Regions from separate parts of the Gelidimonas denitrificans genome, predicted to be linked through region 3. Evidence: predicted binding sites of a transcription regulator. Region 3 holds the regulator's gene; each other region holds the start of a gene.
What was found. Region 3 encodes LexA, which represses DNA repair genes until DNA is damaged. Its sites were predicted from a motif close to ACTGTATNNNNATACAGT; they were not measured.
Positions count from the first base shown of each region.

Region 1: a site for LexA is predicted at 2,546-2,563, ahead of recA (recombinase RecA). Genes of this name have one in related genera too.
Region 2: a site for LexA is predicted at 2,566-2,583, ahead of ruvA (Holliday junction branch migration protein RuvA). Genes of this name have one in related genera too.

Region 1 covers NZ_CM146350.1:2,363,483-2,367,685, reverse strand. The annotation lists gene FKCLFG_RS11025 (DUF4212 domain-containing protein) at 1-35, opposite strand, end outside; gene FKCLFG_RS11020 (sensor histidine kinase N-terminal domain-containing protein) at 37-1,608, opposite strand; gene FKCLFG_RS11015 (response regulator) at 1,638-2,366, opposite strand; gene recA (recombinase RecA) at 2,645-3,769, shown strand; gene recX (recombination regulator RecX) at 3,944-4,203, shown strand, end outside.
Region 2 covers NZ_CM146350.1:2,335,405-2,339,607, reverse strand. The annotation lists gene purH (bifunctional phosphoribosylaminoimidazolecarboxamide formyltransferase/IMP cyclohydrolase) at 1-756, shown strand, start outside; gene FKCLFG_RS10870 (cation:proton antiporter) at 771-1,985, shown strand; gene ruvC (crossover junction endodeoxyribonuclease RuvC) at 1,987-2,529, shown strand; gene ruvA (Holliday junction branch migration protein RuvA) at 2,678-3,256, shown strand; gene ruvB (Holliday junction branch migration DNA helicase RuvB) at 3,266-4,203, shown strand, end outside.
Region 3 covers NZ_CM146350.1:1,847,494-1,851,696, forward strand. The annotation lists gene rplI (50S ribosomal protein L9) at 1-417, opposite strand, end outside; gene rpsR (30S ribosomal protein S18) at 456-740, opposite strand; gene priB (primosomal replication protein N) at 758-1,063, opposite strand; gene rpsF (30S ribosomal protein S6) at 1,092-1,490, opposite strand; gene lexA (transcriptional repressor LexA) at 1,730-2,398, shown strand; gene FKCLFG_RS08655 (RNA methyltransferase) at 2,694-3,443, opposite strand; gene FKCLFG_RS08660 (inositol monophosphatase family protein) at 3,601-4,203, shown strand, end outside.

The DNA.
Region 1 (4,203 bases), 520 kb from region 3:
GTGCGCTGTACGAATTGCCGGCTGGGGCGTGTCATATCAGCCCAGATTCTCGATCATGCCCATGGCAGGGCGCGGTCTCATGTGCAAAGTGATGCGAAACAGGCTGCCAGGAAATTTCGGATCGTTCTGATGCGGATTGTCGAAAATATCGATTACTGCATCGTGTTGCAGGGCGATCTCTCTGACAATCGCCAGGCCGAGTCCGCTGCCTTCAACATTACTGCCCAGGATGCGGTAAAAGCGCTCGAAAATATGGTTGCGGTCGATGGCCGGGATGCCCGGCCCGGTATCCTCGACTTCCAGAAACGCTTGCGCATTGTCTGCGTCGCTGCGCACTCGCACGGTGACGTAGCCTTGCGGCGGCGTATACCGCAGCGCATTGTCGATCAAATTATTGAGCAGTTCGCGCAGCATCAGCGGATTGCCACTGATCATGATCGGGTGCCCCGGCGACTCGAAACCCAGGTCGATGCGATAGGCAAAAGAGGTTTGCACCCAGTCCTGCACCGCATTGCGCGCCAGTTCAGATAATTCCAGCGGCTCGAACGGTTTGGCGGCCGGGGTCTGGTTTTCGGTGCGCGCCAGCGCCAGCAATTGGTTGACCAGGCGCGTGGCCGATTCCGAACTCTTCAATAATTGCAGCAGCGAACGGTGGATTTCATCCTGATCGGTCTGGCGCAGAGCCAGTTCGGATTGCATGCGCATGCCCGCCAGCGGCGTTTTCATCTGGTGCGCGGCATCGGCGATGAAGCGTTTCTGCATCTCGGTCGATTGCGATAGCCGCACCAGCATGTCATTAAAAGAATTTATGAGCGGCGAAATTTCTTCCGGCACCTGGCCCGAGTCGATCGGGCTCAAATCGTCCAGCCGCCGGTTGCGGATGCGTTGCTGCAGTTCCGCCAGCGGCAGCAAACCGCGCGACAGCGCCAGCCAGACCAGCGCCAGCGCGATTGGCAGAATGATGAACTGCGGCATGATCACGCCCTTGATGATTTCATTGGCAAGCTGGGCCCGTTTGTCCAGAGTTTCACCGACCTGCACCAGCGCCGTTGCCGTTTCTTTCGAGGCGGTTATATTAGATTGCGACTGCCAGCGGTACAAATCGACATAGGTGTAGGCGACCCGAATTTCTGTCCCGTGCATCGTGTCGTTGCGAAATGCGATGATGCCGGGCAGGGGTTTCTCCGCGTCCTGCGGCGCCGGCATCGGCATGTCGCGGTCGCCTTCGATGAACTCCGCATGCGGTCCCTGAACCTGGAAATACACGTAATCGATATCGTCGGCCCGCAACATGTCGCGCGAAGCGGCGCTGGTTTGGGTGACGACTTTGCCGTTCACCTGCTTGACTTGCTGCGCCAGCACCGCGACCCGGTCTTCCAGCGCATGATCAAAAGGCTGGTTGGCGATCGACTTGGTGACGATGTAAGTGATGGCGATGCTCATCGGCCACAGCAGCAATAAAGGCACCAGCATCCAGTCCAGGATTTCACCGAACAAGGAACGCTGGATCGGCTCAATCGGCTGCGTCGTTGGCGTAGCGGGCAATGAATGTGATGCAGTCGATGTGGCATCGGCGGCACTGGCGTCCACTTTTCTGGCGTCGCTCATAGCTAGCTCAGGACCGGATCATGATGGTGCTAACGCGGCGTGGGTGCAGCAGGGTTGCCGGCCGCGCCGGGAGTATTGGCGTTGGGCGTTTCAGGAAATTTTTCAAGGCAGTAGCCGATGCCGCGCACCGTTACGATGCGCACCCCGCCGATCTCGATTTTCTTGCGCAGGCGATGTACATAGACTTCAATCGCGTTATTGCTGACTTCCTCGCCCCATTCGCACAGATGATCCACCAGCTGATCCTTGGAAACCAGGCGTCCGGTGCGCTGCAGCAGCACTTCCAGCAAACCGAGTTCGCGCGCGGAAAGGTCAAGCATCTGCTCGTCGATGTAGGCAGTGCGGCCAACCTGGTCATAGGTCAGCGGGCCATGCTTGATGACGGTCGGGCCGCCGCCGGCGCCGCGTCGTGTGAGGGCGCGCACCCGAGCTTCCAGCTCGGACAGCGCGAACGGTTTGGCCATGTAATCGTCAGCCCCCAGATCGAGCCCTTTGACGCGCTGCTCGATCGAATCGGCGGCGGTCAGGATCAATACCGGCAAATGCGAATTGCGGGCGCGCAGACGCCGCAACACCTCCAGGCCCGGCATCTTGGGCAGGCCGAGATCCAGAATCAGCAGATCGAAATCCTGAGTGGACAAGGCAGAATCGGCTTCCAGACCGTTTTGCACGTAATCGGTCGCATAGCCGGCCTGACGCAAAGAACGGGTCAGACCATCGGCGAGCACACTATCGTCTTCCGCAAGCAAGATACGCATGGTTTTTAATAATTCATCAAAAAATAAGCAGGAACATGAACGAGTCGCAACGAAAAATGAACGCCTTGATGCTCGCAGGAATGACTTACAGTCTATTGCGTTTCAATCCCGGCAGCAAGGCGCAGCGGGCTTCCGGTTTCAAGTATGATTACCGGGATCGAAATTTACTTGCAATTTTCACTGTTTTTTTATACAGTACTATTTGTGACATAATTCAACTCGGTCATTACCGCGAATACTGTACGCTGCAACCGCGCCTTCACTGCTGAAAGAAACTTATGGACGATAAGAAAGCCGCTCCCGTTACGGACAAGAGCAAAGCCCTCGCTGCCGCGTTGGCTCAAATCGAGAAACAGTTTGGCAAGGGCTCGGTCATGCGCATGGAAGATGGCGCGGTGGTCGAAGAAGTGCAGGTGGTCTCCACCGGTTCGCTCGGCCTGGATATTGCACTGGGTGTCGGTGGCTTGCCACGCGGCCGCGTGGTCGAGATTTACGGACCAGAATCCTCCGGCAAAACCACGCTAACCCTGCAAGTCATTGCAGAAATGCAAAAGCTCGGCGGCACCTGTGCCTTTATCGATGCCGAGCATGCGCTGGATGTCGGCTATGCCAAGAAATTGGGCATTAACCTGTCAGATTTGCTGATTTCTCAGCCGGATACCGGTGAACAAGCACTTGAAATTACCGATGCGCTGGTGCGTTCCGGCAGCGTTGACCTGATCGTCATCGACTCGGTCGCCGCACTCACGCCGCGCGCTGAAATCGAAGGCGACATGGGCGATTCGCTGCCAGGCCTGCAGGCGCGACTGATGTCGCAGGCATTGCGCAAACTGACTGGCAGCATCAACCGCACCAATACGCTGGTGATCTTCATCAACCAGATTCGCATGAAGATCGGTGTCATGTTCGGCAACCCGGAAACCACGACCGGCGGCAATGCGCTGAAATTTTACGCATCGGTGCGACTGGATATTCGTCGCACTGGATCGATCAAGTCCGGCGATGAAGTCATCGGCAACGAAACTCGGGTCAAGGTCGTCAAGAACAAAATTGCCCCACCGTTCAGGGAAGCGCATTTCGACATTTTGTATGGGGAAGGCACTTCACGCGAAGGTGAAATACTCGATCTCGGTGCCGATGCCAAGATCGTTGAAAAGAGCGGTTCCTGGTATAGCTATAACGGCGAACGCATCGGACAGGGCAAGGATAATGCCCGCAGTTACCTGAAAGAGCGCCCCGAACTGTCGCGCGAAATCGAGAACAAGGTACGGGTATCGTTAGGCGTGCGGGAGTTGCCGCCGTTGGCATCGGATGCACAAGCCAAGCCAAAAGCCAAGGATAAGGGCAAGGACAAAGATAAGGACGCGGAATCAGCGCAACCAGCGCAACCAGCGCAACCTTAAGTGCTTATCTGTCAGGCCGTAGAGTAGGATTATCAGTAGGGGCGGGTTCAAAACCCGCCCCTACTCTCGTTGGGCTGATCAGTTTTGTAGGATGGGTGAAACCCATCATTTGCTGGCGATTGAAAAGTGATGGGTTTCACCCATCCTACGCGCTGGCTTTACCGATTTAAAATCATGGCCGCATTAAAAATCAGCCTGAAAGCGCGTGCGCTTAGATATCTGTCTATGCGAGAGCACAGCCGTGCGGAGTTGGGGCGCAAGCTCGCCCGTTACGCAGAAGAGTCTGATGATATCGAAGCTCTGCTGGATTTTCTGGAAGCGCAAAACTGGTTGTCGCAGACGCGTTTCTCCGAAGCCCTGGTCAGCCGGCGTGCGGCACGTTACGGCAACAGCCGCATCCTCGCTGAATTGCAGAGCCACGGCATTGGCGGCGA
Region 2 (4,203 bases), 490 kb from region 3:
GCATCCAATTCTGCGGCCTGCGTGATTCTCAAACATGCCAATCCGTGTGGCGTGGCGGTCGGCGCCAACGCGCTGGAAGCCTATTCCAAGGCGTTGCAGACCGATCCGACTTCGGCCTTCGGCGGCATCATCGCCTTCAATTGCGCCTGTGACGGCAAGGCGGCCGAGGCGATTGCCAAGCAATTCGTCGAAGTGGTGATCGCGCCCTCGTTCACAGCCGAAGCAAAACAGATTTTTGCCGCGAAACAGAACGTGCGCCTGCTGGAAATCCCACTCGGCACCAGCTTGAATCCATTCGAAATCAAACGCGTCGGCGGCGGCTTGCTGGTGCAATCGCCGGACGCCAAGAATGTCGGCATTGCCGATATCAAGGTCGTCAGCACGCTGCAACCGACGCCGCAGCAAATGCAAGACATGCTATTCGCCTGGCGCGTCGCCAAGTTTGTCAAATCCAACGCGATCGTATTTTGTGCCAACGGCATGACTTTGGGCGTCGGTGCTGGACAGATGAGTCGGGTCGATTCGGCGCGTATCGCTTCCATCAAGGCGCAGAACGCCGGCCTGTCGCTGATCGGGTCCGCCGTGGCGTCGGATGCATTCTTCCCGTTTCGCGATGGCCTGGATGTCGTCATCGACGCCGGCGCGACGTGCGTGATTCAACCGGGTGGCTCGATGCGCGATCAGGAAGTGATCGACGCTGCCAATGAACGGGGCGTCGTCATGCTGTACACCGGCATCCGTCATTTCCGTCATTAATTTAATCCCATTCCATGGAGTTAAACCTGCCTGCGTCATTTGTGCAGCCCATGATTTATCTGGGGCTGCTGCTGGGCATCCTGGTGGTGCCGAAAGCGCTGCAGCGCTTTCGCATCCCGGGACCTGTTACCTGCCTGTTCTTCGGCATCGTGGTTTCTCTGTGGGGTGGCGATTACCAGCATGACAAAACTCTGGTGCTGCTGTCGGTATTTGGTATCGCATCCTTGTTTCTGTTCGCCGGCCTCGAAGTCAGCCTGAGCGACCTGGTTAAGCACAAATGGCCAATTTTTACCCATTTGTTGCTGACGCTGTTGATCGTGACTGCCTGCACCTTGCTCGGCATGCGATTTCTTGCGCTGTCGTGGCAGGCAGCAACGCTGGTGGCGCTGGCGCTATTCATCCCGTCGACCGGTTTCATCCTGGATTCGCTATCGCAATTCGGCCTGAGCGACTCGGAGCGATTCTGGGTCACGCTCAAAGCCATTACCAGCGAACTGCTGGCGCTGGCGTTGATGTTCATCGCACTGCAATCGGATTCGGTTACGCATCTGGCGCTGTCGTTCGGCATCATGCTGGCGATGGTCGTCATCATGCCTTTCCTGTTCTTGTTGTTCGGCCGCATCGTGCTGCCGTATGCGCCCGGTTCGGAATTTACTTTCCTGGTGCTGATGGGCGTGATTGCAGCCTCGATTACCAAGGAACTCGGCGTGTATTACCTCGTCGGGGCATTTTTGGCTGGCTTCCTGGCGCGTCAGTTGCGCGAGCGCATGCCTTCGCTGGTGTCCGACAGCATGATGCATGCGGTGAAGCTGTTTTCTTCCTTCTTCGTGCCGTTCTATTTTTTTCATGGCGGCATCGGTGTGCCTACCGAAGCCTTGGGTTGGCAGGCGCTGTTGCTGGGGATTGGCATCACCGCCGTGGTACTGCCGCTACGGGTGCTGATCGTATGGGGACAACGGCGCGCCATTTTCAATGAAACTTTCCGCAGCAGTCTGCATGTGTCGATCACTTTGATGCCGACCCTGATCTTTACTTTGGTATTGGCGGGCATCTTGCGCGAGCGTTTTGCGGTGCCGGATACTTTGTACGGGGCCTTGCTGGTGTATGCGGTGCTGACCACGATTCTGCCTTCTTTCCTGTTGCCGAAAGCGATCGATTTCGATGCGCCGTCGGATTTCAATGCGGTTGAGTTGCGCCGGATTCCAGTGCCGCCGGCTGACCAGGCCTGAAATGCGCATCCTCGGCATTGACCCCGGCCTGCGCATCACCGGTTTTGGCATCATTCACAAGCAGGGCAACAAACTCGCCTATATCGCCTCCGGCACCATCAAGACCGCCGATGCCAGTCTGCCGGAGCGTCTGAAAGTCATCTTCGATAGCGTCGCCAAAGTGATTGCGACTTACCAGCCGGACTGTGCGGCGATCGAAAAGGTATTCGTCAACGTCAATCCGCAATCGACTCTGTTGCTCGGGCAAGCCCGTGGCGCGGCGATTTGCGCGCTGGTCAGCGCCGACCTGGCGGTGGCCGAATACACCGCGCTGCAACTCAAGCAAGCGGTAGTCGGCCATGGCAAGGCCAAGAAAGAGCAGGTGCAGGATATGGTGCAGCGCTTGCTGCTGTTGCCCGGCCTGCCGGGGCCGGACGCAGCCGATGCGCTGGGGGTGGCGATTTGCCATGCGCACAGCGGAGAAACGCTGGCGATGTTGGGCAAGCTGGCGCCGGCATTAGCCAAGCGCGGCCTGCGGGTCAAAGGCGGACGGCTGGTGGGCTGAAGCGTCGTTCCGGCGTAATTTTGACGCTTTAGTCCTACTGTGTATTCATACAGTTTATTTGCGCTGGCTATGGTCTGTGCAGTATGATTCTTTCCAATTTCCTTCGTTATTCTTGTTCTTTTTCCACCCGTTTTCGAAAGCACTTCTCATGATAGGTCGTCTTTCCGGTATTTTGCTCGAAAAAAATCCACCCCAGTTATTGATGGATTGCAACGGCGTCGGCTACGAAGTCAGCGTACCGATGAGCACCTTTTACAACCTGCCAGCGCTGGGCGAGAAGGTGGTGCTGCTGACCCATCTGACGGTGCGCGAAGATGCGCACCTGTTATATGGTTTCGGCAGCACCGAAGAGCGCACTGTCTTCAAGCAATTGATCAAGATTACCGGCGTCGGCGCGCGCATGGCGCTGTCGATCTTGTCCGGCATGTCGGTGGCCGACCTGGCGCAAGCCATCACGCTGCAGGAAGCCGGTCGCCTGACGCGGGTGCCGGGCATCGGCAAGAAAACCGCCGAACGGCTGCTGCTGGAATTAAAGGGCAAACTCGGCGCCGATCTCGGCGCTGCCGGCGGCATATTGGTGGCCGACTCGGCCAGCGATATCCTCAACGCGCTGCTGGCGCTGGGTTATTCGGACAAGGAAGCGCTGCAAGCGACCAAGCAAATTCCGGCTGGCAGCGGCGTCTCGGATGGCATCAAGCTAGCCTTGAAATCTCTCTCCAAGGGTTAAAAGTCTTCCATGAGCATCCAGACCGACAGTTTTACCGAACAGCGCATCATCGCCGCCACGCCCGTCTCGCATGTCGAGGAGGCGATGGAACGCGCGTTGCGCCCCAAGCAACTGGACGAATATGTCGGCCAGGAAAAAATTCGCGGTCAGCTTGAAATTTTCATCACGGCCGCCCGCAACCGCAGCGAAGCCCTTGACCACACGCTGCTGTTCGGCCCGCCGGGCTTGGGCAAGACTACGCTGGCACACATCATCGCGCGCGAGATGGGGGTCAATCTGCGCCAGACTTCCGGCCCGGTGCTGGAGCGTCCCGGCGACCTGGCGGCGATTTTGACCAACCTGGAAGCCAACGACGTGCTGTTCATCGACGAAATCCATCGGCTGTCGCCGGTAGTGGAGGAAATCCTGTACCCGGCGCTTGAGGATTACCAGATCGACATCATGATCGGCGAAGGTCCGGCTGCGCGCAGCGTGAAGCTCGATTTGCAGCCGTTTACGCTGGTGGGCGCGACCACCCGTGCCGGCATGCTGACCAATCCTTTACGCGACCGTTTCGGCATCGTCGCCCGGCTGGAATACTATACCGCGGCCGAATTGACGCGGATTGTGCTGCGCAGCGCATCGTTGCTGAAGGCGCCGATCGAGGACGATGGCGCGTTCGAGATCGCCAAGCGTTCGCGCGGCACGCCGCGCATCGCCAACCGCCTGCTGCGCCGGGTGCGCGACTATGCCGAAGTCAAGGGCAATGGCGATATCACCGGAAGTATCGCCGACGCGGCGCTGGTCATGCTCGATGTCGATAAGGTCGGTTTTGATGTGATGGATCGCAAGCTGCTGGAAGCGGTGCTGTTCAAGTTCGGCGGCGGCCCGGTAGGGGTCGACAATCTGGCGGCTGCTCTCAGCGAAGAGCGCGACACGATTGAAGATGTGCTGGAACCGTACCTGAT
Region 3 (4,203 bases):
AATTAGTACATCAGTGTGCAACACAACCGAAATAGCATGGTCGCCAACAGTTTTGATTTGCCCTTGCTCTAAACGCACCTGTGCTTTTTCAACTGCAAAGCCTTGTTTGCTCAGCGCTTCAGCAATATCGGCAGTGGTAACAGAGCCGAACAAGCGGCCATCGACACCCGATTTTTGGGTGATTTGTACCGTCATGCCAGTTAATTTTGTGGCCAGTGCTTGTGCAATCACCAACTTAGCTAATGCAGCTGTTTCCAGTTCTGCACGCTTGACTTCAAATTCAGCGATGGCATGTGTTGTCGCACGACGCGCCAAGCGTTGCGGGATCAGGAAATTGCGTGCATAACCGTCTTTGACACGAACTACTTCACCGAGGCTGCCGAGATTAACGACTTTATCTAACAGAATAACTTGCATATTTTTCTCCGAATTTTCGTAACTGAGTCAGTCGTCAATTACGCGGTGTGCAGATCGGTGTACGGCATCAGCGCGAGGAAACGTGCGCGTTTAATTGCCGTATCAACCTGGCGCTGATAGATAGCCTTGGTACCGGTCAGGCGTGCAGGCATGATCTTGCCGTTTTCCTGAATGAAATCCTTGAGCGTATCCATGTCTTTGTAATCGACCTGCGCTACATGTCCCGCCGCAAAACGGCAGAATTTCTTGCGCTTGAACAATGGATTTTGCTGTTGACGTTTTAACTTGAGCTTGCTTTTATCGAACTTTTTACCGAATGCCATTTTTGGCTCCTGTATTTTTAACAATTTTCTAACGAATGTGTCTCGAAATCCACAATATGGAATACGAGACTTTTGCTGTTGCGGTTCTTGCGTGCCAGAAATCCGGTGAACTGAAACATACTGCCTAAATCAGCCTGATTGAATTGTCCTGAAACTTCGCCTGCGGCTAGCGCTGCGATTTCAAATTCGACCAACCTGTCAGTGCCTGCTTCCATCTGTTGCGAACTGTGCAGCAATCTTGCCTCCACCATCGGAATACCTGCCGGGGTGTAACGCAGAACATCGCGTTCAACAATACTGGCAACAAATTGGAGCCGGTTCACACTGTTCGGTTCACTACCTGATACGCAATTACGCAGCTGCCGCGACTGGTGCCGGGGCTGGTGCCGCAGGCGCCTCAGTGCGATGGCTCTTTGCAGCATCTTCCTTCTGCACGTTCTTCATCATCGGCGATGGTGCTGTTTCAGCTTTCTTCATCTTGATGGTGAGGTGGCGCAGGATGGCATCGTTGAATTTGAAGGCTGTTTCAATTTCGACCAAGGTCTCGTTGTCGCATTCAATATTCATACAGACGTAATGTGCTTTGGCAAGCTTCTGGATCATGTAAGCCATTTGACGACGGCCCCAGTCTTCCACGCGATGGATCTGACCGCCACGTGCAGTAACGCTGGCTTTGTAGCGCTCGATCATTGCAGGCACTTGCTCGCTTTGATCCGGATGAACGATAAATACTATTTCATAGTGACGCATGTAAACTCCTTATGGACTGATTAAAAAATCGCCCACCTCGGCGTCAAGACGAGTGTGGGAAGAGAAAAGCCCAGAACTATACTGCTAAACCATCAAAAACTCAAGAGTACCGACAGCATGCAGCTTAGAAAGCAAAAAATAGCCAGTCATAATGTGCAAATAAGAGCGAATGAACTTGCATTCAGTGATGCACTGTACAAAAATACAGACTGTTTTTATAAACAGCCTCAAAAAAAACCATGTTAAAGCTTACTGCGCGTCAAGAACAAATTTTGAACCTGATCAAAAATGCAATTGAAAACACAGGTTTTCCGCCGACGCGCGCAGAAATCGCTGCTGAGCTCGGCTTTCGCTCGGTCAACGCAGCCGAAGAACATCTGCAAGCATTGGCGCGCAAGGGCGTAATCCAAATTACGCCGGGCATATCGCGCGGAATTCGCTTGTGCGACATGCGCAATCAGGAGCAGAGCCACCACCATGGCCGCGATGCAGAAATGACCTTGCCGCACGCCGCACTGATGCAGTTAAGCCTGCCACTGGTTGGCCGCGTGGCGGCCGGCTCGCCGATCCTTGCAATGGAACATATTGAGGCAACCTATCAAGTCGATCCAGGCCTGTTTTCCAGCAAGCCCGATTTCCTGTTGAAAGTGCAGGGAATGTCCATGCGCGATGCAGGCATTCTGGATGGCGACTTGCTGGCCGTCAAAAAAGTCGAGAGTGTTAAAAACGGTCAGATTATTGTAGCCAGGCTAGGCGACGATGTGACGGTCAAACGCTACCGAAAAACCGGCGCGCTGATCGAGCTACTTCCGGAAAATCCCGACTTCACCCCGATAAAAGTCAAGCCGGACGACGACAGCTTCGCCCTTGAAGGCCTGGCAGTTGGACTGCTGCGCTCCTGGACCTAAGAATGCTTTATGTGTAGTCAGTGCGCGGCCCATCAAGCGCGACCAAATAGCATCTAGTCTGGTTGCGCCGCGTCCGTGGACAAGTCGGCAAGGTTGAAAAACACCTTTTTTGAAGTGCCGCTGCGCATATACAGAGCAGGAATACGTTTCAACAGTGTTACACCTTGACACCTTGCTAGAATTAAATTTAAAACAAGGAGTATATGAAATAATATGGCAATTACCGCATACACACAATGCACAATATAAAAATACTATGTACGGTATTTAAATAGCACATCAAATTTTACAGCGACTATTTGCTCAGAATTTTTTTAGCAATTCCGCGCAGGATATTGACTTCCTCCACTTCCAGTTGGGTGCGCGCGAACAGGCGTTTCAGGCGCGGCATCAGTTTCTTCGGTTGGTCAGGATTCAGAAAGCCGATTGCGGTTAGCGCCTGCTCCAGATGTACATACATGCCTTCAATTTCCGCAATGCCGGCTACGGCGCCCTGAAAGCCGATGCTGCTGACCGGCACGCCATCGCCGATAGCGGCTACGCGGCATTCGTAGGCCAGCACTTGCGCTGCCTGCGCCAGATTGAGGGAAGAATAAGACGGGTTGGCCGGGATATTGATCAGCACATTGCATTTTTCAACTATCCCGTTCGGCAAGCCAAAGCGCTCGTTGCCGAATATCAACGCCGCATTCAGACTGCCATCCGCGGCCAACTGGCTGGCCAAATTGCGAGGAGACACGATGGGCGGTGAAAATTCGCGCAATCGGGCACTAACGGCCGCAGCAAAATTACACCCTTCCAGCGCCTCTTCAATCGAGCCGACTTCGCGTGCGGCGGCAAGAATATCCTGCGCACTGCTGGCAAACGCAATCGCTTCGTCCTGTTGCGTCATGTTTGCAAAGCGTGGATTGACCAGCACCAGATCCGAGAAACCCATGGTTTTCATGGCGCGCGCAACCGATCCGATGTTGCCTGAACGGCTGGTTTCGACCAGGATAAAACGCAGGCGCTGAAAAAGAGACGTATTGGTTTGCTGCAGGTTCATTTAAAATAGCGCCATCGCGCGGTTAAAACTGGGATTCAGGAGTCTTGCACAGACATTCTGGCCACAAATATACCGCATCGCTCTTTAATTCATGTTGTGCGGTTTTGTTTGCAGCGTTATTGCTCGTAAACAGCGCCGCCATTTTAACGGAACCACTATGCATCCAATGCTCAATACGGCGGTCAAGGCCGCTCGCCGCGGTGCGGCGATCATCAATCGCGCCGCATTCGACCCCGACCGCGTTACGGTCACCGAAAAGCAATATAACGACTTCGTGACCGATGTCGACCAGGCAGCGGAACAGGCGATCATTGAAATCTTGCAAAACGCCTACCCCAGCCATGCCATTCTGGCCGAAGAATCCGGTGCATCCGCCAATCTGAACGATGAAAATGAAAATGTCTGGATCATCGACCCGCTCGATGGCACCACCAACTTCATCCATAGCTATCCACAATACTGCGTATCGATTGCGCTGCAACAGCGCGGCGTCATCACGCAAGCGGTTGTCTACGACCCGAGTCGCAACGATTTATTTACCGCAAGCAAAGGCTCCGGCGCTTACTTGAACGAAAAACGCATCCGCGTGACCAAGCATGACAAACTGTGCGACACCTTGCTTGGGACCGGTCTGACCAGCGCCAAAAACATGGATGAATTTCTCGAAATGTTTCGCATCATGTCGGAAAAATCACACGGTGTACGTCAAGGCGGTTCAGCCGCACTGGACTTGGCCTATCTAGCCTGCGGATATATTGAC